DNA from 4 places in the Bacillus sp. AFS017336 genome. Region 4 is predicted to be linked to each of the others. Evidence: riboswitches for the same ligand, from Rfam matches in the RefSeq annotation. Region 4 holds a riboswitch; each other region holds the start of a gene.
What was found. Region 4 has a riboswitch for cobalamin ahead of metE (5-methyltetrahydropteroyltriglutamate--homocysteine S-methyltransferase). Riboswitches for the same ligand answer to the same signal wherever they lie in the genome.
Positions count from the first base shown of each region.

Region 1: another riboswitch for cobalamin. It lies ahead of CN601_RS19480 (acyl-CoA thioesterase); the one in region 4 lies ahead of metE (5-methyltetrahydropteroyltriglutamate--homocysteine S-methyltransferase).
Region 2: another riboswitch for cobalamin. It lies ahead of CN601_RS15295 (Ig-like domain-containing protein); the one in region 4 lies ahead of metE (5-methyltetrahydropteroyltriglutamate--homocysteine S-methyltransferase).
Region 3: another riboswitch for cobalamin. It lies ahead of CN601_RS09540 (ABC transporter substrate-binding protein); the one in region 4 lies ahead of metE (5-methyltetrahydropteroyltriglutamate--homocysteine S-methyltransferase).

Region 1 is NZ_NUCO01000034.1:49,587-57,162, forward strand. It holds gene CN601_RS19465 (dynamin family protein) at 1-2,486, shown strand, start outside; gene CN601_RS19470 (hypothetical protein) at 2,555-2,809, opposite strand; gene CN601_RS19475 (DUF4349 domain-containing protein) at 2,962-3,888, opposite strand; cobalamin riboswitch at 4,295-4,440, shown strand; gene CN601_RS19480 (acyl-CoA thioesterase) at 4,786-5,280, shown strand; gene abc-f (ribosomal protection-like ABC-F family protein) at 5,657-7,492, shown strand; gene CN601_RS19490 (YitT family protein) at 7,562-7,576, opposite strand, start outside.
Region 2 is NZ_NUCO01000024.1:203,610-211,185, forward strand. It holds gene CN601_RS15290 (Ig-like domain-containing protein) at 1-9, opposite strand, end outside; gene CN601_RS15295 (Ig-like domain-containing protein) at 159-3,449, opposite strand; cobalamin riboswitch at 3,857-4,050, opposite strand; gene CN601_RS15300 (hypothetical protein) at 4,266-5,351, opposite strand; gene CN601_RS15305 (hypothetical protein) at 5,586-5,780, opposite strand; gene CN601_RS15310 (DUF2584 family protein) at 6,278-6,520, shown strand; gene CN601_RS15315 (GDSL-type esterase/lipase family protein) at 6,568-7,152, opposite strand; gene CN601_RS15320 (sodium:solute symporter family protein) at 7,157-7,576, opposite strand, start outside.
Region 3 is NZ_NUCO01000019.1:17,195-24,770, reverse strand. It holds gene CN601_RS09555 (cob(I)yrinic acid a,c-diamide adenosyltransferase) at 159-728, opposite strand; gene CN601_RS09550 (ABC transporter ATP-binding protein) at 763-1,548, opposite strand; gene CN601_RS09545 (FecCD family ABC transporter permease) at 1,545-2,597, opposite strand; gene CN601_RS09540 (ABC transporter substrate-binding protein) at 2,563-3,522, opposite strand; cobalamin riboswitch at 3,647-3,819, opposite strand; gene CN601_RS09535 (ATP-binding protein) at 3,993-5,780, opposite strand; gene CN601_RS09530 (response regulator transcription factor) at 5,780-6,499, opposite strand; gene ccsB (c-type cytochrome biogenesis protein CcsB) at 6,737-7,576, opposite strand, start outside.
Region 4 is NZ_NUCO01000010.1:110,087-117,662, reverse strand. It holds gene metE (5-methyltetrahydropteroyltriglutamate--homocysteine S-methyltransferase) at 1-1,811, opposite strand, end outside; cobalamin riboswitch at 1,971-2,164, opposite strand; SAM riboswitch class I at 2,268-2,379, opposite strand; gene CN601_RS04855 (PadR family transcriptional regulator) at 2,968-3,291, shown strand; gene CN601_RS04850 (DUF1048 domain-containing protein) at 3,293-3,670, shown strand; gene CN601_RS04845 (DUF1048 domain-containing protein) at 3,690-4,034, shown strand; gene CN601_RS04840 (ABC transporter ATP-binding protein) at 4,169-4,927, shown strand; gene CN601_RS04835 (ABC transporter permease) at 4,930-5,694, shown strand; gene CN601_RS04825 (MerR family transcriptional regulator) at 6,607-7,425, shown strand; gene CN601_RS04820 (LysE family translocator) at 7,486-7,576, shown strand, end outside.

The sequences.
Region 1 (7,576 bases), on a different contig from region 4:
ATTCTTATTATGAGATTGGTTCATATGAAACAGCAGAGAAACTTTATAAAGAAGTTAAAACAGAAAGTAGAACTTTAACATCTGAGATCTACCTACAATTATTTTCACTTTATATTGATGTTGCGAAATATGAGGAAGCAGATCGTATAATTAAAGAAGCAGTGAAATATGATCCTGATTATCCTAATGTAACAAAAATTGCTCGTAATTTTTATGAGAAAAACCACGATTGGAACAGTGCTGTAGCATTAGCTTCAGACGAATCAATCCGAACAGAAGATTTAAAATGGTTTATCATTTTGAAGGAATATATCATAAATGGTGTAACAAGAGAAATGGCACCAAGTTATTTCGTGCAAACTTTACTTTCATTAAGTAAAGTAAATCTAGAGCATTTTGAATTAATGGTAGAAGCATTATGGAACAGTTATCGTGAACAATCAGTTTATGTAAATTGGTTACAAACATTTAACGATATGTTATTCCAAATCAACGTTGAAACAGGTGTTAAATGGAATCGTTTGCCTTTAATTTATACAATGACTTACGAGGCATTAGTTGAAGGTGAATATTTTGTAGCACAGCTTGAAGAGATGATGCCAAGTTTCTTAACAAATTGGTTGCGCATTACTGATTTGAAAGGTGCGGTTTTAGCAACAACTGCAACTTTAGCATGGGATCGTATATTCCCGGGTCGTATCGATCAGCAAATAGTTGTTGATGCAGAGAAAGCATTTGAACAACTTATGCAAACACCTGATTGCTTTGAAATTGGAAAAGAGTTATTTGAAAACATTCTACAATGGTCTGTTATTAATGAAATTGAAGTTGGCGACAGCTTTGAATGGTGGACAAACAAATTAACTCAATTTGAAAATACAACTATGCTAGTAGCAGGAACAGCTGGAAACGGAAAATCTTCATTTGTTAACTCACTTTTAGGTGAGAAGATGATGGGATCTTCTACGACAATGCCTGTATTATTTGAGCAAAATAATGAGTCAGAAATAATTGTATTCTCGAACGAAGGAAATACGCAGCTTGCTGAATACTCTGATTTTTATGATTTAACAACAGTTGAAAATAATCTGTTAAAAGGTGATGAACTAGTTTACTATAAATTGCCAAATTCATTTTTAGAAAAACATAACCTTTCAATAATTGACACTCCAGGAATTGATGGAGACACAATTAATACAAAAGCATTATTACAATCTGTTAAATTAGCAGATCGACTTGTATTTGTACTAAATGCTACTGCACCTTATACAGAGAATGAACGTAAATTACTAATTACTATTCAAAAAGAACTACCAACTCTGCCGATTCACTTTATTTTAAATAAAATGGATTCGATTTATAGTAAAGAAGAGATTGAACGAGTTCGTAATGAAATACAATCAAAAATTACGGTAGACTTCCCAGGTGCTAAAGTATTACCATACTCATCTATTTATAATAATCAAGATCAGTTTAAAGACTTAGAACTATTTATTGAGAAGAATGTGCTATCAACTGAGGCTAATTCAAAGCAAACTGAGAAATTATTATTAGCAATTCGAAAACTAATCAATTTCCTACTTGAAAAACGAGTTGAAAAAGAAGACGAGTTACGTGCAACTGTTGAATGGAATGAAGTTCTTGATGAAAAGTTAAACGGTTTATTACATTCTTTAAAAGATAAAGAAATGGAACATTTAAATACAATTAAAAACTCATATCGTGAGCTAAAAGACGAATTAAAATATGACTTAAAATTAAGTGTTCCTGGCCTTTTAAAGGAATGTAAAGATTTAATTAAAGAAGATAGTGATTTCAGTACTATTCTTGAAACTGTAAATGAAGAGATGAATCAACGAATTGGTGAGTATGTCAGAGCGACTACTTTACCAAAATTAAATGAAGCACTTCAAAATTGGATTAAAGAATCTGGTGTATTACTAGAAGGTACTCAAAGCTATTTAGCAGAAATGAGTAATTCTTTAAATGAGTATATTGGAAATGAATATTTAAGCCTTGAGTGTGACTTTAAAGTATTAGATGACTGGCGCCGTGATGCAGATCGAATGACTAGTATGACTCAATTAGATGAGATGAATATATTATTAAACTCATCACCATCTCAATTTATTTTAAAGAGCTCAGGAATCTTATTAGGTTTATTACCTCAAAATAAATCGAAGCTTGTTGCTCAATACCAAAAATATGTTGATAATGTAAACTACGATGATGTTACATCTGACCTATCAACTAAGTTTTTCCTACAATTTGAAATGTTTGAAAAGACTTTACCAAGAGATTTAGCTATGTTCTTAAATGCTCCATTTGAGCAAATTCATGAGCTAGTTGATGAAATAAGATTAGCAATTTCTAACTATAACCGTACTTTAGATGACATGAAATCAAATCCAAGTATTTACTTTGATCCGATTACATTCTTCACAGTGCGTTTAAGACAATTAGAGTTTTTAACATTACGTAAATAATAAAAGAGTGTGCCAATATCAAAATGGCACACTCTTTTTTCAAGTTATTAAATCAATAATAAAGACAATTATTCTTCCGCAACTTCTTCATAAGGAATATGTACAACAATTGTTTGATAGCCCTCTTTAATTTTCACATAGCCACCCCAAGGGATTTGAAGGATTAAAAAGGCTCCTTTTGAATCAATTGAAAAGTGTGCAATTTTTTCATGTTCTTCATCAAGTAAAAGAACTTCTCTCTCATTTCCTACAGTTCGAATACCAGCGTGGCAATGAATTTGTATTTTCCAATTACCTAGTCTACTTAATAAGAGATGACTCATATAATAGTTCTCCTTCTATAAGTTGTTTTTTAAACTAACTTATTAAACTGATTAGTAAAATAGATACTTATATTGAGAAATGGTAAAAGGTTTATTCTATCTAACTAAATTCTATTCTTAAGAATGCTATCTTAAAACTATTTAGGTATGTTTTATAATTGATATTTTTTTATGGCTTTCCGCGTTATAAAATAACCAACTGCAATGATCGCAAACCAAATAATAATCATAAGAGAATTACCAATCAAGAAAACTGTCGTATTTTTAAATCCACTTACGATTGCATCAACATTTTGTTTAAATGTTACACCAATCCGGTCTCCAATCGTTTTTGGAGGAGTTGTATCAGTAATCGATGAAACTTCATTAATAAAAAGATTGATTGTACTGTAGTTTACAGCTGAATCATAACTTTTTAAAGTTGTTGTTAAACTTTCAATTTCGTATCTAACATCAGTTAATTGCTTTTCAATTTCTAAAATGTCTTTTAAAGAGCCAGCTTTTTTTAATAAATTCAATAAACGGTCTTCTTGAATTTTTAATGATTTCATACGCGTTTCTGTGTCAAAGTATTGATTGGATATATCATCAGTTGAAACAGTTTTTGAAATTACGTTTCCAATCTTATTTAAATTATTTAGAAATTCATTTAAATTTGTTGATGGAACCCTTACTGTATAATTTGCAGTTCTTGATGGTGATTGCTCAGAGTTGTTACTAGAGTACTTTTCCAATATGGATGTTCCGCTAATATGATTCGATTCGATATAGCCGCTCGAACTACTAACTGATTTTTCAAGAGCTGAAATGGTTTTATCAAATTTCTTTGTTTCGAGCTGTAATTCAGCTGTTTTTACTAATTTGCGATTACTAGCTTCAAGTTGTTCGAAAGGTTGCTTTTTTTGATCTTTGACCGAAGCATCAGTGTTATTTACAAAGCCCCTCTGATCTTGTTTTAACGATTTTGATGACATACTACTTATTTCTTTTTTTGAGTCAGGATTTGAACATGCAGAAACGAATAAACATACAAGTAGTATTAAAAATAAGTTTTTAAAAAAACGACGATAAATTAACATGAATTTAATCACCTCATATGTAGGTCGAATTTAAGGGTTGGAAAGATCCGTAATTAGTTTGGTTAGTTGTTTAATTTTTGTTTGTATTCCTTCCCTTTATTTCCTAATCTTTCATCAAACATTCGATTGCGATAGTAATTATTTTTTAGTTGCAGATTTTATATTTGTTAAAAATTTCTAATTTAACCTACTATACCATAAATAGAAGTAAGGGAAAGTGTGGTATTTAAACCAATTTTTGAACATTTTAAGTATATTTTTTAGTATGAAAAACCACATGCAAATCTATGGTGAGTTACTTTTATTTAATAGAAAAGTTATTAAGATATAATGAATGAATATTATTATTTTTGGAAAAGAAATAAATATTTTGACTATTTTTGTATTTTATGACAAAATAATGAAAACTAAATAGTAGGGAATAGGTGTAAATGAAATTCTTATTAATTCATTTACTTAAAAGGGAAGATTGGTGAAATTCCAACGCGGTCCCGCCACTGTAATAGATGAAAATTCTAAAGTCAGGAGACCTGCCTATTCTAACGACGCTGTTTGACCTACGAGAGATAGGGAGGTGCCTTTTGAAAGAAAGCTTAATTTAAAGTATTGTCATTATTTTATGTTTTCCAACGATCTTAAGGCATTTTTATCTTTTTTGAGATGAAAATGCTTTTTATTTTTTTAGGGGAATTTATGAAACTTCCAATTTTACATGCAAAAAACGATGGAAATTAAACATGTAAGACAGCAAAGTTGAAAGAATTGATGAAATTGGGTAAAGCCTGAATTTGAAATAAAGACTCGCCATGAGACAAAAAAAGATGAATTTTAACTTTGGTAAAATCAAAAAAATTAGAGAAATACATAATTCAATTAATTAAAAGTAGGGAGAAACCGATGAACAGTAGATACGTTAAAGAATCCAGAGTATTTGATAGTAGTAGAATATTTCCAACTGATTTAAATAACCATGGTACATTATTCGGTGGAAAGATGCTTGCAGCAATGGACTTAATTGCTTCTATTTCAGCAACAAAGCATTCGAGAATGGAATGTGTAACCGCATCGATGGATTCAGTCGAGTTTCTATGTCCAGTTCGCGAAAGTGATTGCATTTATTATGAATCATTTGTCATCTTAACAGGCTCAAGCTCAATGGAAGTATTTGTACGAGCTACTGCAGAAGACCTTCTTTCAGGTGAAAAAAGAGTGGCGGCAACATGTTTTGTAACTTTTGTTGCACTAAAAGATGGAAAACCTCATAAAGTAGTAGAGGCAATACCAGAAACTGAAGAAGAAATTAAATTACAGCAATTAGCATTTAAGCGTTTAGAAAGTCGCCAATTAAGAAAAAAACTAAGTAAGGAATTGGCATTAATTTGGAAAGAATAAAAGTAATGATTGAAATCATACTAAAAGTAAGCTAATATTAAATTAATATTTTTAAGGAGGCATCAAATTTAGACACTATGTACAATATCCGATAACTTTTAAAGCTAAAGAATTAATAGCAAAAAAGTACTCTGCCTGATAACAGAGAAATTGGATAAGTATGTCTATTTTTTGAGCCCATAATGAATATTAAGTAAATCCATTCAATTAAAAAAATGGTTTATTTAATAATAACTAAACTTTGTATATACTTTTTCGTATGTACTAGGCTTATTAAATTACATCCAATTTACACACAGGCAGATACTGCTTGTGTGTTTTTATTTTCTCTGGGCTAAAACAGAGGGATATTTTTAAATCGGATGGAGTGAAATATATGTTTATTATAAAAGCATCGAACATTGAAATAGAGTTAAACGGAATGACAATTTTTAAAAATGGAAATCTAGAACTAAAAGAAGGCGAACGAGTTGCTTTAATTGGTGAAAATGGAGTTGGGAAATCAACATTTATAAATGCAATTTTAGGAAATATTCCGCTTAATAAAGGGTTTTTGCAAATTCAATATTCAAAAGATGATATAGGTTGGCTTCTAACAGATGAAGAAGACCAGGAATTACTTACAGCAAGGGAAGTAATCGAATCATTTGATCAAGAACGTTATTTAATAAAGAAGAATTTAGAAAAGTTATCGCTTGACCTATCTAATGAAAAAAACATTGATAAATATAATGAATATTTAAGTAAGTATTTAGAATTAGATGGATATGACTTTGAAAATAAAATAGATCAAGTATTAAAGAAATTTCAATTACCGAAAGAGTTATGGAATATCCCGTTCAGTCATTTAAGTGGTGGACAAAAAACAAAAGTTAAATTAGCGAAAGTGATGATGAAACAACCTAAGCTATTAATTTTAGATGAACCAACAAATCATTTAGATACGGAGTCGATTCAATGGTTAACTGAGTGGTTAAAAAACTTTAAAGGTAGTGTGCTTTTTATATCACATGAACGACAATTCATTGATGATGTTGCGCTCGTTACAGTTGAATTAACGCATGCTGGCACATTTAAGTATAATGGTGGCTATTCAGCGTATAAAATTCAAAAAGAACATGAGCGAAAAACCCAGCAAGCTCAATATGAAAAACAAGAAGCGGAAAAGAAAAAGTTAATCGAAACGATCAATCAATATAAACAATGGTTTACAAGCTCGCATAATGCAGCGAGTGAACGTGATCCTTTTGCCAAGAAACAAGCTGCAAAAAACGCATTAAGATTTAAATCTAAGGAAAAGGATTTAGAACGATTAGAGAAAAGAAAAGTAGAGAAACCGAAAGAAGTTAAGACAATTGCAGCTAGCTTTGAAAATGAAACGTTCACTGCAAAGCAAATGATTACCTTTGAAAAAGTAGATTTCTCATACGCTGAAAAATCATTATTTAGCCAAGTTGACTTTCTGTTAGGTCGAGAAGATCGATTAGCTGTAATAGGTAAAAATGGTTCTGGAAAATCTACATTTTTAAAATTATTAACGGGATTATTGATTCCAAGTAATGGGTCCGTACGACATAACCCACAATTAAAAATAGGTTATTTTATGCAAGAGCTTGAAGCGTTAAATGAAGATTCTACGATTTTAAATGAAATTTTATCTCTTCCAAATATGACTGAAACAGAGGCGAGGACAATACTGGGTTGCTTCCTTTTTAGAAGAGAGGATGTTTATAAAAATATTGCTCAATTAAGTATGGGGGAAAAGTGTAGAGTTGCTTTCGTAAAACTATATTTTTCAGACTCAAATCTACTTGTTCTTGACGAGCCAACAAACTATTTAGACATTCACACGAGAGAACGAATTGAAGAAGCATTAGCTGCGTATCCTGGAGCCGTTGTAGTTGTTTCTCATGATCCTTATTTACTAAAAAAAGTTTCAAATCGTGTAATTCATATCGAAAATGGTAATCTTTATGAATTCAAAGGTTCTTTTGCTGAATGGAACGGTAGACAAAGCATTACAAACGATCAACAATCTTTATTAAATGAACGAATTAGGTTACAACTAGAAATTGCTGCATTGAGTGCGGAAGAAATCGAAACCGATGAAGAAAAGAAAGCTCAAATTACAAAAATCGTAATGTTACAAAAAGAATTAGAAAACATAAATCAAATTTTAGAATCAGGAATAAATGGGAAACAAGAGGTGTAAGTAAAAAAAAACAAATCACTTTAGGTAAATGACTAAAGTGATTTGTTTTTTTTGTTTAACTAGCTCGTTTTAGCTTGCCTTTAA
Region 2 (7,576 bases), on a different contig from region 4:
TTTTCTCATTTTTATACCATATCCTCTCTTCTTTTCTGAAAACCAAGACCGTAAAAATAATTGGGTTTATCATATCCTTCGACTTTAAAAAAACTGAAACGACCTCTATTAAACTAGTGATCGTTTCAATATTACATACAGCTAGAGTATTATCAGTATTATTTAACAGTTACTGAAGTTTTAGCACCCTTATTCCCTGCTCGATCTACTACATAGATAGTTAGTTTCGTTCTCTTTTTCTGTTTTGATATTTTAACAGAGTAAGTTCCACTCGATGATACTTTTGCGGAACCAATTCTTTGTGAGCCACGATAAATATAAACCGTACTATTTGACTCTGCTTTACCAGTAACTTTTGTTGAAGAGCTCTTTATACTTTTTACTGCTGGTTTAAGAGGTGCTTTGTTATCAATATAGAAGACGATGCTTCGTTTGTTCCCTTTTAAATCAGTTGCAATAATATTGTACTTACCAGATGCTGCAAAAACTTTTCCTGAATAATAAGTGTATGACTTACCATTGAATGTAAGTTTTACATTTAACAGCCCAACATTATCACTGATTTGAATTGTTTTTTTCGTTCTATAATAGGCATTATTCGAAATTCCTTTTATAGTTGGTAATGTTTTATCTGCTTTTATTACTGCTAGCCTAGACTCAGCTGAAGTAAGTCTAGTAATACTGCCTACTAGCGATTTTTGACTTGAATCTAAAGAATTATAAGCTGCTCGTGCTGACTTAATTGCCGATTCACTAGTTAATCTAACTTGTGATGTAGTTGGTAATGCAGCAATTTTATCTTTCGCAACTTTTGCGGCATTTTTTATATTCACAATTGTTTTTTCAGCTAATACAAGCTTATTTAGTACAGTAGACGTAACTAAGTTCTTTTGAGCAGTTGTTAAAGCGTTATAGTCTTTTCTAGCTGCAATTACTGCAGATTCATTAGCTAACTTGATTTGTGAAGGTAATCCATTGATTTTATTTTGAACCGCATCTGCTTTTACTTGATCTTTTAAGACAATTATTTTATTTTCTGCTGCTACTAATTTATTTAATACAGTTGTTGATACTTTCCCTTTTTGAACAAGAGTAAGCCCATTGTATGCCTCACGAGCTGATACTACTGCAGTTTCATCTGATAGCGTAATAGATGTCGGTAAAGCATTTATTTTGTTAACAACTGAGTCTATTAATGAAGCTTCGTCTTTTAAACTTTTAATTTCTGATTCTGCTGCAACTAATTTTTCTAATACAGTTTCCGTTACTTTTTCTTTTTGAGCTTGCGTCAACCCATCATATGCCTCACGAGCTGAAACTACCGTTGCTTCATCTGCTAAAGAAATAGTTGTCGGTAGGGCGTTTATTTTGACTATAACCGAGTCTATTAATGAAGCCTCGTCTTTTAAACTACTAATTTCTGCTTCCGCCGAAACTAATTTATTTAATACAGTTTCTGATACTTTTTCTTTTTGAGCTTGTGTTAAACCATCGTATGCTTCACGAGCTGACACTACTGCTGTTTCATCTGATAAAGTAATTGATGCTGGTAATTCATTAATTTTATTAATTACTGAAACAACTAGTACTGCTTCTTCTTTTAATCTAGTAATTTCTGATTCTGCTGCAACTAATTTATCTAATACCGCTGATGATAGTAATCCCTGTTGCGCTGCAGTTAAACCTTCATAAGCCGTTCTTGCTTTAGCAATCTCTGATTCATTTGAAATTGTAATTGTTGTAGGTAATGCATTTATTTGATTTGTAACTATGGTTACCGAAGCATCTGTCATGTTATAAAGACTATTTTTTCCTTTAAGAAATCTGTCATAAGATACAAGGGCATATGTCGCTTGATCTGTAGCCATTCCATCCACATTCCCCGTTAAAACATGCTTGAATCCTCCGCCATTAACATAAAATCTTAGTAATGCGGTCACTAAATTTCCATTTTCTTTTACAAATCGACTGTCTGTTGCTGGATTTACACCTACTGCTGTTAAAGCTACGATAACTTGTGAAATACTTTCGCTAGAAGTTGAACCAAATGCAGTAAATCCACCATCCGCTTTTTGAATAGTAGAGATCGCTTTTAATGCTCGATTAATTGCTGCATTTACCTCTGGCATAGATTGATATGGAGCTAATGCCTGTAATGCCATTGATGTAATGTCAGGATCTGGCGTTGTGCCAAATAAAGCAAACCCTCCTGCTTGATCAGTACCCTTCTTTACTTCTTTACTTAATATATAATTAACGTATTTTTCCCTTGTTGCTTGTTTAGTAGAATCTGCAATTGTTGGTATTTGATAATTATTTGAATCGAATGCTATTAAGGCGAATATCCCTCCGTTAATCCCTTGACTAACTGTTTTATCATAATCAGCAAGTGGAGTTAGTAAGTTATAACCACCTACATCAGTAGAATCTTTTCCTAATGCACTAAGAGCTAATATTAATCTCGCATATTCCGTATTCTTTGATGTAGATAAAACGCCGTTTGCTGACTTCACTGTATCGACAATACGATTGTAGTAATTAACAAAATATTGATCAGGTACATTATAGTTACCTCTTGCTAATGACAATACTGACCATTCACCTGAACCCGTACCAAAACTTGGATTAGGAACTTTAGTCAATATATAGCCTAGTGAATCATTTAATTGCGTGCTTATATCAACATTATTTAAAGCATCATTTAAAGTAGTCAGTGCAGTATTAACAGTAGATTGATCAACTGTTAAATTAATAAGTGCTGTATTTGCTTGATCATATGCAGTTCGAATAGATTCCTTCGCTAATAACGCATCTTTGTTAGGTGCTGAATTTACTTCAGCTACTTTTTTTAATAAAGAATCTTTATTTGCTGGTGTATAAAGTGCTTTATCCCCACCAAAACTTGAATTATCTTGTCCTAAATCTGAGCCGTATCCATAAAGTGTAAATTGCCATCTACAAACATCCCCATCTTTCGGGAATTTATCAGATGCCCCAACATTTGGAAACTCATTATTAACTGCATACATCCAACCGGACATATTATAGTAGTCAAATTCCCCTAAATAGCCCGTTTTTTGAGCGCCGTTAGCAATAATTTCTTCATTACTTAAATTCATTGCATCTTTTATGACTGTCGGAACATTTACAGAAATATTTCCATTTTCAAGTTTAACTTTTGACAAATAGAATCCTGAATTAACCGATCCGTAACTATCATAATTACTTGTCCCGCTTAAAAATCGGTCAAGAACTTTTGCATAACTTTCCCCTTCATAAAAAGGAACTTTAACTGGTTGACGAATTAACCCCGCACCTAAAGTATTTGCCTCAACTGACATCGTCACATAGCCAATTGGACTATCTGCGTGAACCGGTACAGATTTCGTTGGAATTGTAATTGAAAAAACTAATAAAACTGCTAATAATAATCCTAATATTCTTTTCATTTAAACGCGTCCTTTCTTTCATTTCTAAAAACCTATCTTTCTAATAAACTCAAATTCTTCCTCCCTTATTTTGCTTGATTTTCCGGTGTCTTTTAGTGACAAAAATTCTTCATTGCCAATAAAGAAAACCCGCCAATTATGGCGAGTCTTTAGGCGAAGATAGAGGCTTAAGTTGCACTTATACATAGAAATTAAAATTGGCAACCACGTCGACTTTTCCTCTCCGCTGCCAATTTATACATTCTTCATGTGCAAAAAAAGAGCCCTGCCTTATTTGGCAGGACTCATAGTTATCCAAAAATTAAACTGCTCCAACAGCATACTAAAAAATGCGCGTCACAGCGCTCTTATACGGCTTTCGCATAAGAACAGAATTTTTCTGATAACAAAACTTCCCTCACCGAAAGACTTGTAAAATGCAAATGGCAGGTCTCCTGACTTAAAGCTTCTAGCCTACTCCATTCATCTTCCCAGTTTCCCAGTGATTAACGTGCAATCGCACTCGAATGTTTCGTAGCTTCTTACAGTAGATGTGAGCTGTTTTGGTTTTTCACCAAATTCCCTATTAATGCAAACTGCAACCATATACTGTCTTCATTTTAACAAATGGTTTAATACTGTACAAATTAATTTTTAATTTTTCTAAATTGTTCCCTATTTTTTTCTGTTAAATTAAAATGTTGATTTTTGAATTAAAAAAAGAGGTTGTCCAATTAGACAACCTTAGGAACTCTTTTATTAATACCGATAACTTTGTGCAACGTTTTATTCTAATGATTATTAGAGGCTTCACTAAATTACTCATAAGATTAAATTTCAATCTAATTCCTTGATATATTCTTCTCTTTCTTTAAAAGCTTGTTTTACGATTTCTTTCGATACCCCATCTGGAATATGAAAGGAAATTAAATTCATATAGTCCTCCGGATATTTATTATCTAAAGAAAAAATTCTAACATTATAAACTTCAAGTTTGGCACTCGTTAAAAATTGGAGTAACTGATAGACCTGATCTACATCGTCTATATTACCTTTTAGTTGAATGTCAAAAATACTATATTCATCAGACTCGAAAGCTAAATCAAGATCCTGATTGAAAACTGGCATTTGATTTGTATTCAAATAGTCATAACCAAGACTCCTTAACCCACCTTCAAAATCCTTGAAAAGTGCCGATTCTTCAATATAGTAAGAGTATTGTGCAAAATTTGTTATATTCGGCGGTTCATAAGGTGTGGAGCTTTCACGTTCAAAATCAGACATCGAATAAATCGAATGTACATTGTCTATATCAAAAGTTATTCTTTTATTTATATCATTTGTATAGCTCATACTAATTTCTTTCACATCTAATGGCTTGTAAACATCGCTAAACTCTTGAAATTTTTTAAGCACTTCATAAATTGAATTCATTTTTTCAGTATCAAATAAATTTTTAACATTTGCACTCACAACATTTACTTTTAAATGTTGTATAACATTTCCAGTATCAGCGTAATCAAACGATTCCATATCATTTTCACTTTTAAATTCGATTGACTTTACTTTGGCTCGACTAAGAATTTCTGAATTCGATTTTTCAAAAGCCTTTTTCATTTCAAATGTTTTAGATTGGATGTCATAGTCATCTCCAATAATTTTTGTAAATAACATCCCCTTTATGTAGATGTTAAAAGTGAGCTTATTTCCCGTTCTCTTTCTAACTTTAAAATAGGTATCTCCCATGTTCCCTTCGTTTATGTTTGGTTTTTCCAAAACATCTACTTCGAAACCGTATTTGTCTTTAATATATTTTTGTGCTTTTACATCGATCGTTCCTGCCCCAACACATGCAGTCAATAAGAACATCGAAACGAAAATTAGCATTGTACAAATTGATAGTTTGATAGCTTTTATATTCAAAGAAAATTACCTGCTTTCTAGACACCAAAATCCATATTTTTCAATTAGAAAACTCTTAAAAATTCATTACTGACTAATTGATATTACCATATTTTGGAATTTATTTCGTTATATTTTGAAACTTCTTATCTTATTCAACTAATCTTCAATTTAGTTGCATAAGAAAATCTACAAACTGCTTAACTGAGCTAACAATAAAAAAGAACCCTAAATATTATGGGTTCATTTACTCTTCTATCTCCGCTGTTTCGATCCACTCACATAAAGAATAATAATGGCAAAAAGAAACATTCCACAAACAATAAATGGCATTAAGCCTGAATTATAAACCATATATATTCGAATATGACGAACCGCGTTCACAATAATAAAAATCACCATGCATATCCACAATATTGCAATGAGAGCCATATTTTTATTTCTTCGCATAAACATCAGCCCCTTCCAAAGAACAACTCCAAAAATACTGTTTATTTTATTATATAGTCGACATAGTGAATCAATGACCAATCGTTTATTTGTATGTGTAAAAGTTATTGACTCATTGGGGGTCTTGAGTTAAAAAAGTAGCGACTTGTTGATTATTTTTAACTCATAAGGAGGCTCATGAGTTAGAAAAGTAGCGACTTGTTGATTATTTTTAACTCATAAGAGGCTCATGAGTTAGAAAAGTAGCGATTTGTTGATTATTTTTAACTCATAAGCGGTTCATGAGTTACTAAATTAGCTAATTCATCATAATTTGTAACTCATAAAACCTCGCACTGTCTCCCTTACATTAAATAAGTGTTTCTAAATTATGAAATTTCATCTTCCTACCTATCTCTTTTTTGTATTCACAACAAAAATATATTAAGATATTTTTAAGTCTTTAATCTCTTCTATATTAAATAGTAAAAATCTTCAATTTAAGGAGTTTCCAAAATATGAGTATGCCATTTGAATTTAATTTTGTAATTGTAACGAATGAAAAAGCGATCAGAAAAGAAAATAATACATTCTCTTTAGAGCTTAATGGATACCACTTGTTTCCTATTGATACACCAATCAATGTAACTAGAAAGAATGATGAAAAGCCTTTTGGTATTGCTGTTATAAGGAAGATTGAATGGAAAAGTGAGAGTACATATATGGATTATGAATTAAAAGCAATTGATACGGTTAATTAAAAAATAAAACGGATAGCTAAAGACTGCTATCCGTTTTATTGGTATTTTTAGAACTCTTTCATTGTTTGATATGCCTGTTTCGCTAAAGCAATATGACCAAGTTCATTTGGATGTACTCCGTCAGTACCTTCGAAAAACTCAGTCTTCAATTGTTGATGCTGTTGAAATGGAATTCGAAAATCAATTAGATTAAAATGATTTATTTCAATCATTTGCTCAATTCGTTCGGCTAACTCTTTGGCTTTTAAAACAAATGTTTCAAAGCCAGCAATCGGTTCCCATACTTCTTTGTGATTGATATTTTCTAAATGAATTGGTGGATGGATTGCTATAATAGGTTGAATATTGTTGTGTATAGCTTGTTTGACCATTGAATAAATGTTTGACAGTATATAGTTTAAATCAACATTCCACCATAGATCATTTCCACCAGAGCAAATAATTACATGTGATGGATTGTTTAATACGACATCATGGTAGAATCGTGATAGCATTCCAGTGCTTGTATCACCTGAAATCCCTTTATTTATTATCTCGACTGATAATTCGTTTTGAAGTACAGCTGGCCATGCATTAACTTTTGCTATCCCTAAACCTTCTGTAAGACTATCACCTAAACAAATAATCTTCATACGCTCACCATTGTTCCTTGATCGCTTTTTGACCTACTCGTGGTCTTACTTTTACTAAATATGTAATTCCACTTACACCAAACATAAAGATGATATTAATCGTAAATGCAATAAACCCTGGATCTAAATCTTTTAAAAATTGAGGTGCATGAGGGAATAATGTACCGAAGCTCGTATTTTTAATTGTTACGTATGCTACTGTAATTAATCCGGATAGTATTCCCGCTACTGCTCCTGTTTTTGTAACTGGATTACGTTTTAAGAACGTTACAATTAAGGCAGGGAATAATTGTAAGACGAAACTATATGCCATTAATAAAAGAGAAAGCATTGTTTTTCCACCATAAAAAGTAAATAATAAAGCGATTAAAGCGATGATTGGCACTAAGATTCTAGTAAGTCCAGCTAACTTCGCTTCACTTGT
Region 3 (7,576 bases), on a different contig from region 4:
TACCCTTTAACTCTTCTATATGTATAAGAAACTCAGATTACTAGCAAATTGAAATGCTAAAAGATACACTAAATCATTCTATGATTGAAATAATCGATTTATACAAAAAAGTAGCGATTGTTTTGAAAAATTCTACTAAACAATCGCTACTTTTTTATTTATTTTTTATCTGTTCGAAATACAATTGCTCCACGTTCGTATTCTACATCCTTAATCGTTAAACGTGTATTTATTAACCTAGCTAGTGCAAAGAAGTAGTCAGATAGTCGATTCAAATATAAAAATACTGGTAAGTGTATGTTTTCTTGTTTCATCAATGTAACGACTGTTCGTTCTGCACGTCTAGTAACTGCTCTTGCTTGATGGATGATCGCAGCAGGTTTTGATCCACCAGGTAAAATAAATCGTTGTAATGGTGGTGTTGCTTCCATATACTCATCGATTAAAGTTTCAAGTTCTTCAACCATTTTCTCAGTCGTTTTAAACGGTATACTGTCCTTAACGACTGCTAAGTCACCACCACAATCAAATAATTCATGTTGTATTTTTTGTAGTGCATTGTATAAATCTCTTGTATCTTCATGATCTAAATAAGTCATTGCGTACCCAACGATTGTATTTACTTCGTCAATTGTACCGTAAGACTCAACTCTTAAATCATCTTTATCAACTCGTTTACCTACTAAACTCGTTTGACCTTTATCCCCAGTTTTTGTATAAATTTTCATGAAAAACCTCTCCTTTTTTCAATATAAATTTAAGTTAAATTACATTACTCTTATATATAATGACTTTTTTATTTGTTTCAGGGTTATCTAAAATTTGAAAAGAAGTATCATATAGGCCTTTTAATATGTCTTCAGTTAAAACTGAGTTTGTTTTTCCCTCAATATAAATTTTGCCGTCTTTTAAACCTAATAGTCGATCACAATAAAGACTTGCTAAATTTAAATCATGGAAGACAGTTACAACAGTTTTATTCTCATTTTTTTGTAATTCCTTTAACATGTCCAAAATTTTAATTGTATGCATCAAGTCTAAATGGTTACTTGGTTCATCTAAAAAAATGTATGGGGTATCTTGTGCAAAGCATTGGGCAAGAAATACTCTTTGCCTTTCACCACCGCTAATTTCATTGATTAAGCTCTTCTCCATCTTATTAGTACCTGTCATTGACATTGCGCTTCTAACGGCTGTTTCGTCATGATCTGTCCAACTAGGAAAAAAAGAAGAAGAGTGGGCTAGTCGCCCTAATTTCACGGTTTCTTTTACCTCATATGAAAATGTATAGGAATTTTGTTGAGACAACACAGCAATCTTTTTAGCTATTTGTTTATTAGACATACTAGAAACTAATTCTCCATCTAACTTAACATTTCCTTTAGAAGGTTTAAAAAGTCCACATAGAATATTTAAAAATGTAGACTTCCCACTTCCGTTAGGTCCAATAATCCCTAGCCATTCTCCTTGATTGATCGAATAGGTGAGTCCATCCAAATCTGTATGAATTCCATCATATGAATATGAGATATCTTGACTTTTAATCATACTTTTCCTCTATTTCTTTTCAGTGATAGTAATATAAACGCAAACATTGGAGCACCTATTAAGGACGTAATTACTCCAATTGGTAATTCTCGAGGCGCGAGTACTACTCTCGATAAAATATCGGAACCTATTAAAAATATGGCTCCATTTATCATTGATAATGGCAGTAATTTTTTATGTAGTGGACCAACTAGCTGTCTAGTAAAATGCGGAACAACTAACCCTACAAACCCAATTGTTCCAGATACCGCTACAGCTGCACCAGATAAAATACTTCCTGTTAGCAAAATTAGATAAGTAGATTTTTTCACATCAATACCTATATGCTTTGCATTTGTACTACCAAATGTCATCGCATCTAGATGTCTATTTTGACTAAATAAAATCAAAAATGAAACAATTAAAAATGGTAGTAAACTTAAAGAATACTGAATACCTCTACTTCCAATATTCCCCATTAACCAGCCGATTACTGCACGTAATTCATTATTCGAAAATGTGATAAATAATGATAACAATGCAGAACAAAATGAACTGATTATGATTCCACCTAATATGATTGTTTCGACATTTAAAGAGCGATCTAATTTTCTTACAAATAATAATAAGATTAAAAGTGTACCAAAACCAAATAAAATACTAACTACTGGTAAAGTAAAGTAAGTAACAATCGGTAAACTTATTTGAAAAAATAAAACAAACACTGCTCCTACAGATGCGCCCGAAGAAACACCTAATGTAAAAGGATCGGCTAATGGATTTTTAAGTATACCTTGAAACGCGACTCCAGCTAATGAAAGACACGCTCCTACTAATCCAGCTAACAAAACTCTTGGCACACGGATATTCATAACAATTGTTTGAATATCTGCTGGAACATAATTAGTTTTAAATATATCATCAGAAAAGCTAGAAATGATAGAAGAAAAGGGAATCGATGTAGAACCAATCGAAACCCCTAAAATAAATAGAAAAATTAATAAAATAATTGGAAAGATAAAGATTAAATATGTATTATTTAAAAAGCTCTGGGTAAACCGCCTTTGCAATTGCTTCGACTCCCTCTGCAAGTCTTGGACCTGGTCTAGATGTTGTATCTGCATTAATATCATATACTCGTTTATTTTTGATTGCGCTTACTGTTTGCCAGTTCTTTCTAGCTATAATCGTTTTTTCTAGGTTTGGAGTAAAATCACCATAAGTAGTCAAAATTACGTCTGGGTTTGCTTTTATTGCTGATTCCTCACTGTACTGTACCCAACCTTTTTGATTTTCAGCTATATTTTTAGCATGAATCATCGAAATCATTTCATCTAGAAAAGTACCTTTGCCTGCTGTATATATTTCTGGTGGACCTGATATTTCAAGCCAAACCTTTGGATTTGTACCTGCTTTAGCTGTTTTTTTGCTAATTTCATCTAATTTTGTTTTCATTCCACTTACTACTTTTTTAGATTGCTTAGTTTTACCTGTGATTTCTCCAACTTGTAAAATTGTATCATATACATCATTAATAGTTGCAGCATTTTTAACGACAAACACATTGATTCCTGCTTGTTTTAATTGCTCTAAGCCATCTGCAGAAATTCCTAAACTTGATTCATGAGCTAATACTAAATCAGGTTTTAGAGAAATAATTTTTTCAACATTGTAAGTCATGTCAGCATTGTTTCCGCCAACTTTATCAATGTTTTTTACTTCCTTTGGATAATTATCAAAATCAGTTACTCCAACGACCTCTTTCCCTTCTCCAATAGAGTAAAGGATTTCTGTGTTACTTGGAATTAGTGAAACGATTCTTTTAGGTGCTTCTTTTAACGTAACTTCTTTTTTCGTAGCATCTTTAACAGTCATTGGAAAAGTTGCTTGTTCATCTGTACCTACATTCGATTTTTTTGGTGTCGTATCATTAGTACAACCAAATAAACCTAAACACAATAAAATCATGATAAAACTAGCTAAAAACTTCTTCATTTGAATCCTCCTAAAATTTTGGAAAGCATAAAAAAAACCCCATTCATTTTGAACGGGGCTGAAACAACATACATATACAAGAAGTCTTGCAACTGCTGCTTCAAACTCTTACTCCCCGAAGAATTGAACAAGGATGACTTTAGCAGGTCTACTGACTTTGCTTCAACCTACTCCGTCCTTCCCATTCTTTCGAACAGTGGATAGCCGTTTCGTCCACATTACAGTTGCGGGGACAGTTCTGGATTGTAACCAGATTCCCTTTTAAGCAATACTTGCACTAAACTCATCAATATTTCATTAATTCAATCGTAAGATATATTGAGTAAGAATTCAATTATTTTATTTATATTTTGTTGTGTAAAATACTATATTTCAATTATTTATCCAGGTGAGAACAGTCCAAACATAACTTTATTTAACTTGAAGTTTAGAAACTAAAATCTCAGGAAAATGTTTTATATGAAACAAGATTACTCTACATCTTTTTCGTTCATTCGTAAATCATGAGGGATTTTCACTTTAAATGTCGTTCCATGTCCAATCTCACTTGAAACCTTGATTGATCCACCATGAGCATTGACAATATTTTTAACAATTGCTAACCCTAAACCAGTACCGCTCCTACCTCTAGTACGAGCTTTATCGGCCTTATAAAAACGTTCAAACACAAATGGTAAATCTTCACTTGAAATCCCTGCACCCGAATCAATGAAACTAAATATTGTCGATGTTTCATTTTGACTTACAGATACAATTATTCTGCCATTTTCATTTGTATGTCTAATAGCATTATCAATTAAATTAGTAAAAACTTGCTCCATTCGATCTTCATCGATATATACATCTACATGTGGAACATTATCGATTTCACCAAATAGCTTAATATTTTTTTCTTTTGCTAGCCCTTTGAACTTACGTAAAATTCGATCTACAAATTGAATCAATGGGACATGATCTCGATTCAATTCAGTAAAACCATTTTCCATTCTTGCTAAATCTAACAAATCATTTACTAATCTACCCATTCGAAGTGACTCATCATAAATAATTTGTGACAACTCTTGCATTTCTTCTTTAGATTCTGCTACACCATCTACAATCGCTTCGCTATAGCCCTGTAGTAAAGAAATAGGAGTACGTAACTCATGAGAGACATGAGCTATAAAATCCTTTCTCATCTTCTCCAAACGCCTTTGTTCTGTCACGTCTCGGATTACAGCTACAACGCCTCTTATATTTGTCTGATTATAAAGTGGTGACATTAAAACTTGCCAATTACCTTGATCAAAATTTAATTCAATAAATTGCTTTTTCTCACTTACAACAACTAATTCAAATAAATCTAGTAATTCCTTCGTTAAAACGAGTGACGAGGTTTCTTCTTCAAAATAATCATCATTAAGCATTTTTAAAAAGCGTTCTGCCGGTGGATTTGTTGTTATAATTCGTCCTTCATTATCGATTGAAATAACGCCATCTACCATACTTGTAATTATATTAGAAACCTTTTCTTTCTCTTGCTTTAATGCATTCATATTAAAATTTAATTGTTTACTCATTTTATTAAATGAATAGGCTAGCTCTCCAATTTCATCACTAGAATGAATTGGCACTTTCACATTAAAATTACCCGAAGTCATACTACCCACAACTTCTTTCATCTTTCTTAACGGTGCTGTAATTTTTGATGAAAGGAAAAAAGAGAAAAATGTTGTTAATACGATTCCAATTGATGCAGCGAGCAAAACAAAATTAGTTGTTTGGTGAATCATTACTTTAACAGGTTGCAATGTTTGGTAAACAAATACAGCTCCATTTTTTGCATTAGCATTTAACGGCACACCAACAACTAATTTTTCCCTTTCACTATTTTCACCGTAGACTAGTCTTTTACTAACCTCTTTATCTTTAGTTAGTGTTTGGTCTAATACATCATCATTTTGTATTTCTTTAAAAGGTAAATCTTGTATTCCATATGTATTGTTTGAATACCACGGTTTTTGACCATCAATCGAAATAATTACTCTTGAATACCTACTCACAATATTATTTGATAAATATTCAATATTTGAAATTGGTTGGCCATTTTCAATTAATTGTGCAATTTTTGAAGCGTCATCCTTCATATTTTGTACTTGAAGGTCAATATAAAATTTTTCAAAAAAACCTATTAAGACAAATGTCAGAAAGGATAACACAAGAGATACTAATAATATAATTGTAAGCCAAAGCTTTCCAACTAAACTTCTTAGAATCATTACTCCTGACCTACTTCAAATTTGTAACCCACGCCCCATACTGTGACAATCATTTTTGCAGCATCTTCAGAGCTCTTACTTAATTTTTCTCGAAGTCGTTTGACATGTGTATCAACTGTTCGTAAATCCCCAAAAAAATCGTACTGCCATACAGATTTTAACAATGTTTCTCGATCAAAAACTTTCTCAGGTGACTTCGCTAAAAATAATAATAACTCATATTCTTTTGGCGTTAAGCTTATATCTTCACCAGCTACAATTACTTTATGAGCATCATTATCGATCGTTAAATGCGGAAACACTACTATGTCTTTTGCAGAAGTATTATCAGAAGTAAATACCGGTACTGGAGAAGCACGTCTTAATAGAGCCTTTACTCGAAGTACTACTTCACGTGGACTAAAAGGTTTAACGATATAGTCATCCGTACCAACTTCAAAACCTTGAACACGATTTGTTTCTTCACCTTTAGCCGTTAGCATGATGACTGGCGTTGTTTTAGTTTTTCGTAATTCCCTACAAACTTCAACTCCATCAATTTTTGGCATCATTAAATCTAGTACAATCAATGAATATTCATTCTTTAATGCTAAATTTAAAGCATCTTCACCATTATCAGCTTCATCAATACTATATCCATCACGTTCCAAATACATTTTTAATAATCGTCTAATACGATCTTCATCATCTGCTATTAATATTTTTATATTTTGTTCCATGCTTATAACCCCCTCTTCATAATTTTACATAATAAAAATCGTATATTCTAGTACAATTTGTGAACATTTTTACATAATTCTTTGAATTTATTATTTCCATAAATTAGTGAAAAAATCCAGAATCGAGCAGCGAAGAACTTAGGAAATTGTTTATAAATCTTTCTTTTCTTAACGTAGAAAAACCCCCGACACGGAAAATTCATTTCCTTTACGGGGGTTTTTAGCACATCTTTTTAATTATGCGTATGAGTGTAAACCTGCAATGATTAAGTTAACTGCAATCAAATTAAACATAATAATCGCAAATCCGATAACAGCTAGCCATGCAGATTTTTCACCTTGCCAGTTTCGTTTGAAACGAAGATGTAGGAAAACTGCATAGAATAACCAAGTTATTAATGCCCAGTCTTCCTTTGGATCCCAACTCCATAATTTCGTCCAAGCAATTTGAGCCCAAATCATGGCGAAGATTAGTCCACCAAGAGTGAATACTGGAAAACCAATCGCAACAGCACGGTATCCGATTTCATCTAATAATTCACTATCTACCTTCTGAACAAAAGGCTGTAAAAATGCTCCAATTCGTTTTCTAAGGATTAAACGAATAATTGCATATAATGCTGCACCTGCAAAAATTGACCAAATTACTGTGTTCAATTTTTTAGCATTCACCATAGCTGGCATTTCTGCAAGAGCTTCAAATTTACCTTCTGTTTTTAATTCACCTTTATGAGGTCCTACTAGTGAAGGAAGATTATAAACCATATCTTCTTGAACTTTATCTTTATTGATCCAAGTATACTTTGCTTCGTAGCCTGATGCAGTAAATGCCGTTGAAATAACGATAAAACCAACAACTGTTACTAAGAAGTACAAAACAGCTTCTAACCAAAATGTTTTCTTATTTGAAACTTTTTGATTGATATTTTTAATTAAATAAATTAGACCTGTAATAAAACTAATAGCTAAAATAGCTTCTCCTAATGCCGCAGTCGTTACATGAATGTATAACCAATAACTTTTTAAAGAAGGAACTAATGGCTTAACTTCGTGTGGAAATACTGTTGCATAAGCAAT
Region 4 (7,576 bases):
TGAATCATACGAATTCCGTTTTTCTCGAGCGTTTCAACTTCTGTTCTAAGTGCAAGTGCAATTTGATTTGCAACATCGTAACGTGAAATATCATCTCGTACAAATGACCAGTTTAAAATTGTTATTGGACCTGTTAACATGCCTTTAACAGGCTTGGTTGTTAATGATTGGGCATACACGGATTCTTTAACGGTCATTGGATCTAAATAAGACACATCCCCATAAATAAGTGGCGGTTTTACGCAACGAGAGCCATATGATTGAACCCAACCAAATTTTGTGAATTGGAATCCAGCTAATTTTTCACCAAAATATTCAACCATATCAGTTCGTTCAAATTCACCATGTACAAACACATCTAAGCCAAGTTCTTCTTGAATCGCAATCCATCTTTTGATTTCAGCATTAATATACTCTTCATATTGTGCATTCGTTAATTCACCTTTACGCCATTTTGAACGCTGACCTCTTACTTCTTGTGTTTGAGGGAAGCTACCAATTGTTGTAGTTGGTAGAAGCGGTAATTGGAAAGACTTTTCTTGAATGGCTTGACGAACTTTATAGGATTCTTCACGATCCACACTATACGTATGCAAGTTTTGAATGGCCTTCTGAACTTGTTTATTGTTTCGAACGGATGATTCATTTAATGCTTGAATTGCATTTATGCTTGCTTCAATTTTTGCTTGAATCGACGCTTTACCATCTTGTAAACCTTTTGCTAATACAAAAATTTCATTTAATTTTTCATCAGCAAAAGATAGCGCATCCTTTAGCACATCATCAATTGTACTTTCATTTTTCGCTGTTACAGGAGAATGTAATAAGCTTGATGAAGGTTGTACAATAAGCTGGTCTTTTGAAACAAACTCAGTAATTTCTTCAAGAAGGGCATATTTATGATCAAGATTTGCACGCCATATGTTACGTCCGTCAATCACTCCAGCAGCAAGTACTTTATCTTTTGGGAAACCATATTTTTTAATTGCAGCAAGGTTTCGCCCATTATCATAAATAAAATCAAGACCAATTCCTTGAACAGGGAGTGAAACTACTTCTTCATAGAAATCAACGCTCTCAAAATAAGTTTGAAGTATCACATTCACATTAGGTGCTGCTTTATGCAATGCTTCATATATATCGTTAAATAATGCCACTTCTTCTTTTGAAATAGATGTAGATAAGATTGGTTCATCTATTTGAACCCACTCCACACCTTCTGTTTGTAATTCTCGTAATAGATCGACATAAAGTGGTACAAATTGATTTACAATCGTTTTAAACTCAGTTTCTTTATATCCTTTAGACAGTTTTACAAATGTTACTGGCCCCAAGATAACTGGTTTCCCTTCAATACCAAGCTTTTGTTTAGCCTCTTTATAAAATTGTAGTGGACGGTTATCGACAAGAGTAGGTGTTACTTCTCCCAATTCTGGAACAATATAGTGATAGTTTGTGTTAAACCATTTTGTCATTTCAGATGCAACAGCATTTTTTGAACCGCGTGCTATTTCAAAATAAGTTTCAAGTGATACTTTTCCTCCAGCATATTCAAAGCGCTTAGGTACGAGACCGAACATAACAGCTGTGTCGAGAACATGGTCATACAAGCTAAAATCACCTACTGGAATTAAGTCAATACCTTGATTTTTTTGCTTTTGAAGATGCTGCAAACGAATCGCTTCAATTTGCTTTAAAAAATCTTCTTTTTCTAGTTTACCTGCCCAAAATTGTTCAAGTGCTTTTTTCCATTCACGCTTTTCACCAATTCTTGGATAACCTAAATTTGAACTTTTTACACTGTTTCCCATTCTAATACACTCCTTATATGATTGCTTTTGTATTTTTTCCCAACAAAAAAGTCTCCCTTTTCAAATAGAAAAGAGAGACTCATACGCATAACTAACTAGAGTTGAGACATTGCTGATCCCAAATCACGTATTCCTCACTCCCCCCTATACATCCGTAGGTACAAGCGCATACAATAGGCAGGTCTCCTGACTTAGGATCAAACGCTTCTTATCCCTTCCCATTTCAGTATGAAACAGTGGTAGATTGATAAGTCGCTCCCCAATACAGTGGCGGGACCGTGTCGGATTCTAACCGACTTCCCTTTTAAGCTGTGGAAATAATTCTTAACAGCACCTTATGCATTTTTATGAAATTTTTATTAAGAAATATTAAAGATGAAATCTAACAATCCTTCAAAACGACAAAAGCCCTCTCTGCTTTTAAAAGAGAGAGGGCTACAAAATTTATGGAATCCTCTCTTATTTTCCAAAGCAATTTGCTTTGCAGGAATTAGCACCTTTTCAACAAAAAACGTTGAATGGTTGCCGGGCATCATCGGGCCAGTCCCTCCGCCACTCTCAATAAGAGTTTAATAATTTATAATGTTTTGAATTAATTGTCATGATAGCATGATAAACAAAGTCTGTCAAAATAAAATAAAAAATGTTCGCTACAGAAAGGTTTAAAAAAGAGGGAATGTATATTTTGTATAGATAGATAATACATTAGAAGCAATCCAGAACACGGTTAGATTCAGTGGTCTAAGTAATTTTATTTTGATCTAGTTCTTAACTAAAAATTTTTTTGATCAACTTTACAATCCGACTACTCGGTGATACAATGTACCTGTACTTAGCAATACTGAATACCAGTAATACTAAATAGTTAAATTTTTTTTAAAAAAGGGTTCACATTTCTTCTACTTAGTAATACTATATACTATTACTAAGTAATACGGAGTATCAGTCGCACCAGATAGCTGAAAAAGAGTTCAAATAAAATGAACAGTGAAATCAATGATCTATAGGCTATTTAGTTTTTCTATTGTCCGGTACTAAGTATTACTGAATATTTGTATCACTAATTAGTAAAAAGGTGGTTTTCTCCGCAGTTAATTGCCGTTTAAATTAATAGACCTAAAACTTATTTAACGAAAGTAAAAAGGAGGTGTACGCTATGGAAAATTTAACAGAAATGCTCAAAGGTTCATTGGAAGGTTGTGTACTTGAAATCATCAGTCGCGGTGATACTTACGGCTACGAAATTACTCGTCTTCTTAATGACTTAGGATTCACTGAAGTTGTCGAAGGTACAGTCTACACCATTTTAATCCGACTGGAAAAGAAAGAGCTGGTAAATATCGAGAAAAAACGATCTGAAATGGGACCGCCTCGTAAGTTTTATTCATTAAACGAAGCAGGGCGTGAGGAATTACAACAATTTTGGAAAAGATGGAATTTTGTTTCATCAAAAATCAATATCCTAAAGGGGGAGCGATAGTATGAAAAAATTTATTGAGTTAATCATTGGCGATATAGAAAGCAAAAAAGAATATAAAGCATTTATGAAAAAGGTAAATTCTCTACCAAAAGATTACGCATTTGTGTTCAAAAAGATTCAAAAGTACATGTGGAATTTCGGTTATGGTTTTGGTGAAGAAATCATCAATCTATATGAACTATTTGAGGCTAGTTCAGCAGAAGGAAAGCATGTGTTGGATGTAACTGGTGAAGACGTAGCGGCATTTGCCGACGAATTGATGGCTCTCTCTAAACTAGGTGGAGAATCGGCAGGTTTTTTCGGAGGTAAAGTAGAGTTGGAAAAAGATATTGAGAGTAGAGTCGAACAGCAAGTAAAGATATGGACGAATAAAAAATAAAAGTAGGGGGCTAAAAACCATGGTGAATTTCTTCAAAAAGATACTCGATGATAAAAAAGAATACAAAGAAATGATGGCACGAGTAGATGCATTGCCAGCCGATTACCAAGAAGCCTATAAAAAAATCTGCAACTATATGTGGAGTTTTGCTTCTGGAAGCGGGATGGATATGTTGAGAATCCAGTATGATCTCATTGATTTATTTGAAGCAGGTGCATCAGATGGTAAGGACGTATTAGAAGTAACAGGTGAAGACGTTACAGCATTTGCTAATGAACTTACCGATCAAGCGAAAAGATGGGATGATAAATTACGTAATAATTTGAACAAAAGCATTCTAGATCGATTGGGTAAGAAAAAATAAAATCATCAGTTAATATTTAACAAATAAGTACAGCATAAGTCATATTTGTATGTCTGTTTAGATAAATCCAGCTGCAGGCGCAACTTACGCTTAGAGCGCGCGCCTTCAGCTTTATATATGGGAGGGAAATGATTATGAGTAATACTGCAATCTCAGTGAAGGGATTAAAAAAATCCTATAAAAATATAGAGGTGCTAAAAGGCGTAGATTTTGAGGTGAAAAGAGGCAGTGTTTTCGCTTTACTGGGCTCCAATGGTGCTGGGAAAACGACTATTATTAAAATCTTGAGCACATTAATACAAGCGGATATGGGGGAAATTGAAGTTTGTAGTTCGAATATTCAAACAAATCCAGGGCAAGTACGTGAGAAAATTAGTCTAACCGGACAAAACGTTGCAGTAGATGATATTTTGACAGGGCGTGAAAATCTCGACCTAGTAGCAAAACTCCGCCACTTGCCTGATCGAAAAAAAGCTGTGGAGGAAAGTCTACGCCGTTTTGATTTAATTGAAGCTGGTGATCGAGCTCTTGCTACTTATTCTGGCGGTATGAAAAGACGATTGGATTTAGCAATGACAGTACTTGGGTCACCGGAACTTGTTTTTCTTGATGAGCCTTCAGTTGGACTTGACCCGGAAGCACGATTAGCTTTGTGGGAAGTGATTCGTGATATGGCAAAAGCGGGTATTACTGTATTTCTTACTACACAATATTTAGAAGAAGCCGAACAACTAGCTGACCGAATTGCCATTTTACATGAGGGCAAAATTCTTGTAGAAGGTACGCTGGATGAATTAAAAGCAATTCTTCCGCCTAAAAAAGTAGAATACGTGGAAAAACAGCCAACACTTGAGGAAATTTTCCTAGTTGTTACTGGAAAGAGAGGGGAATAGCAATGAATGGAAATCATTTTTTCAGCGATACGTTTACAATGTGCAGTCGAGTGATGAAACATTCACTTCGAAGTATTGATACAATTATTACAACGATCCTCATGCCGATTATGCTTATGCTCGCTTTTGTCTATATTTTCGGTAGTGCCATGACAATGAATAAAGTAGATTACGTGAATTTTATCGTTCCAGGTGTGTTGCTTATGTGTATTGGAATGGGGATTTCCTATACAGCAGTTCGAGTGAACACTGACATGACAAAAGGAATATTTGATCGATTTCATTCCATGCCAATCGCTAAATCATCGATATTGGGAGGGCATGTTATCTCAACTTTAATATTAAATTTATTATCAGTTACAGCAGTGATTCTCATTTCTTTTATCATGGGATTCCGTCCTCACGCTGATTTTGTGGAATGGTTATTAGCAATTGGTATGATTCTTCTTACCGTATTTTCTTTTACTTGGATTGCAGTGGCATGCGGACTAATGTCAAAATCGTATGAAGGTGCGAGCGTATTCTCTTATTTACTTATGGGCTTAATGTTCGTAAGTTCTGCCTTCGTTCCAACAAATAATATGGGTAGCAAACTAAGAGCTTTTGCCGAAAACCAACCAATGACACCAATTGCTGAAAGCGTGCGTTCACTTTTAGCTGGGCAACCGGACTATGGTAATATTTTAACTGCTGTATTATGGTTAGTCGGAATTGGAATTTTGTTTTATATGATTTCAATGAAGGTATATAAAAAAAGAATGAAATAAATTATCGAAGTACGGGCTGGAGAATCTTTCAGTTTGTGCTTTTTTTATTTTGACAAAATGTTATTTACGAATTAAATCATTTTTTTGTTATGGAGAATAGTGCATTTTTCATAAAAAAAGAAAAATATGTAGAGACGTTGGAATAAGTCCACGAACTGATAATATTAAATAGAAAAAGATTACTACTATGAACTATTCAAAGTGGTAATCTTTTTAGTTAGAACAACTTAGATAAAAACGCTTAACTCCTGAAACCTTTGATTATCAGAACTAGATTTACAAGTAACTTCAGTATTACTTCTTATTCTTATAAAAACAAATCAATAAAAATATATTAATAAAAATAATAAAAACCAAATAAAATAGATTTTGTACTAAATATTTAATGTTATAAAAAGCTTGTCCCATATCTTCTTTATCTAATGGATATGCCGACTCTAATATACTAGGGATTTTTAAACTTCCGATAAGTATAATGAACATTAAAAATATAAATATGTAGCTTTTTTTCATGTTTAAATACCTCAATAATTATTTATAAGTGTATGTTTTTTTAAATTCCACGCCATAAGCTTTTTTAGCTGTACCAGTTCCTTCTATGCTCTAATAAATTGAATACCATGGCATGCTATACACATTATATTTTTTAGTTTAAAATTTATTAAATTTTAACAAGAAAAGATGTATATAAAATATAAAAAGTGTGACAACATTTCGAACCTTACAAAACTAAACTACAGAACAGCTAAAAGTTACTTTAGTATTCTTTTAATCTGTTTAAAAAGTTTAAAAGGCACTTGTTTGAGTAGAATTGAGGCATAAAACAAATTTTGGATACGAATTGAGTTAGTTTAATAACCCAAAATCAAGTATGATTGAACTAATATAAATTTGTACTAAAGGAAGATTATGATGAAGAATCGATTTTCAATTGGAGAAATGGCAAAGCTCCATAATACGACTATAAAAACCCTTAGATATTATGATGAAATTAGTTTGCTAAAGCCAATACATACAGACATAAACAACGGTTATCGATACTATTCCACCGAACAATTTGAGCACCTAAACACCATTCACTATTTAAAGGAATTAGGCTTTTCTTTAAAGGAAATCAAGCAACATTTAGAAAATCGAGATATTGATAGTTTTTTGCTTCTTCTTGAGGAACAAAAAGAATTAACTGAGCAAAAGATAAGAGAATTAGAAAGAGTAAAACAACGATTCCAAAATCGTATTATGGATATAAGAACAGCAAGAGAAATAAAGGAATTAGAAGTTCCTTTCATAAAAGAAATGAAAGAAAAAACGATTGTAAGATTAATGGAAAGAATCAGTTCGGAACCAGAGCTTGAAGTTACTTTGCGAAGATTAGAGGATTTATCAAATTTGAGTTCTTCTATCTTTATTGGAGGGGTAGGTCTAACTGTTAGTCTAGATCATATAAAAAATACTAAGTTTGACGAGTATAATTCCATTCTATTATTTACGGAGGATGATGATCTGCAAAGTCCACTTATTTCTACACTTCAGGAAGGGCAATATGCCTGTATTTATTATAGAGGAAACCATATGGAATCTTCGATGTATTACAATATCTTACTGAATTATATTGCAGAAAATGGACTTGAAATAATAGGCGACTCGATTGAACGGACGATTATTGATCATTATATTTCAAAGAACAAAGCTGATTATTTAACTGAATTGCAAATCCCAATAAGCTATTGACCCTCCTGTAACCGGAGGGTTTATATTTTGTTTATGACTAATTTTGAAAGGGGTTTTCAAATGTTTGATTCAACAACATTATTACTTTTTATTGGAACAGCCATTATTTTAATTATTATTCCCGGTCCAGATTTAATTTTTACTCTTACAC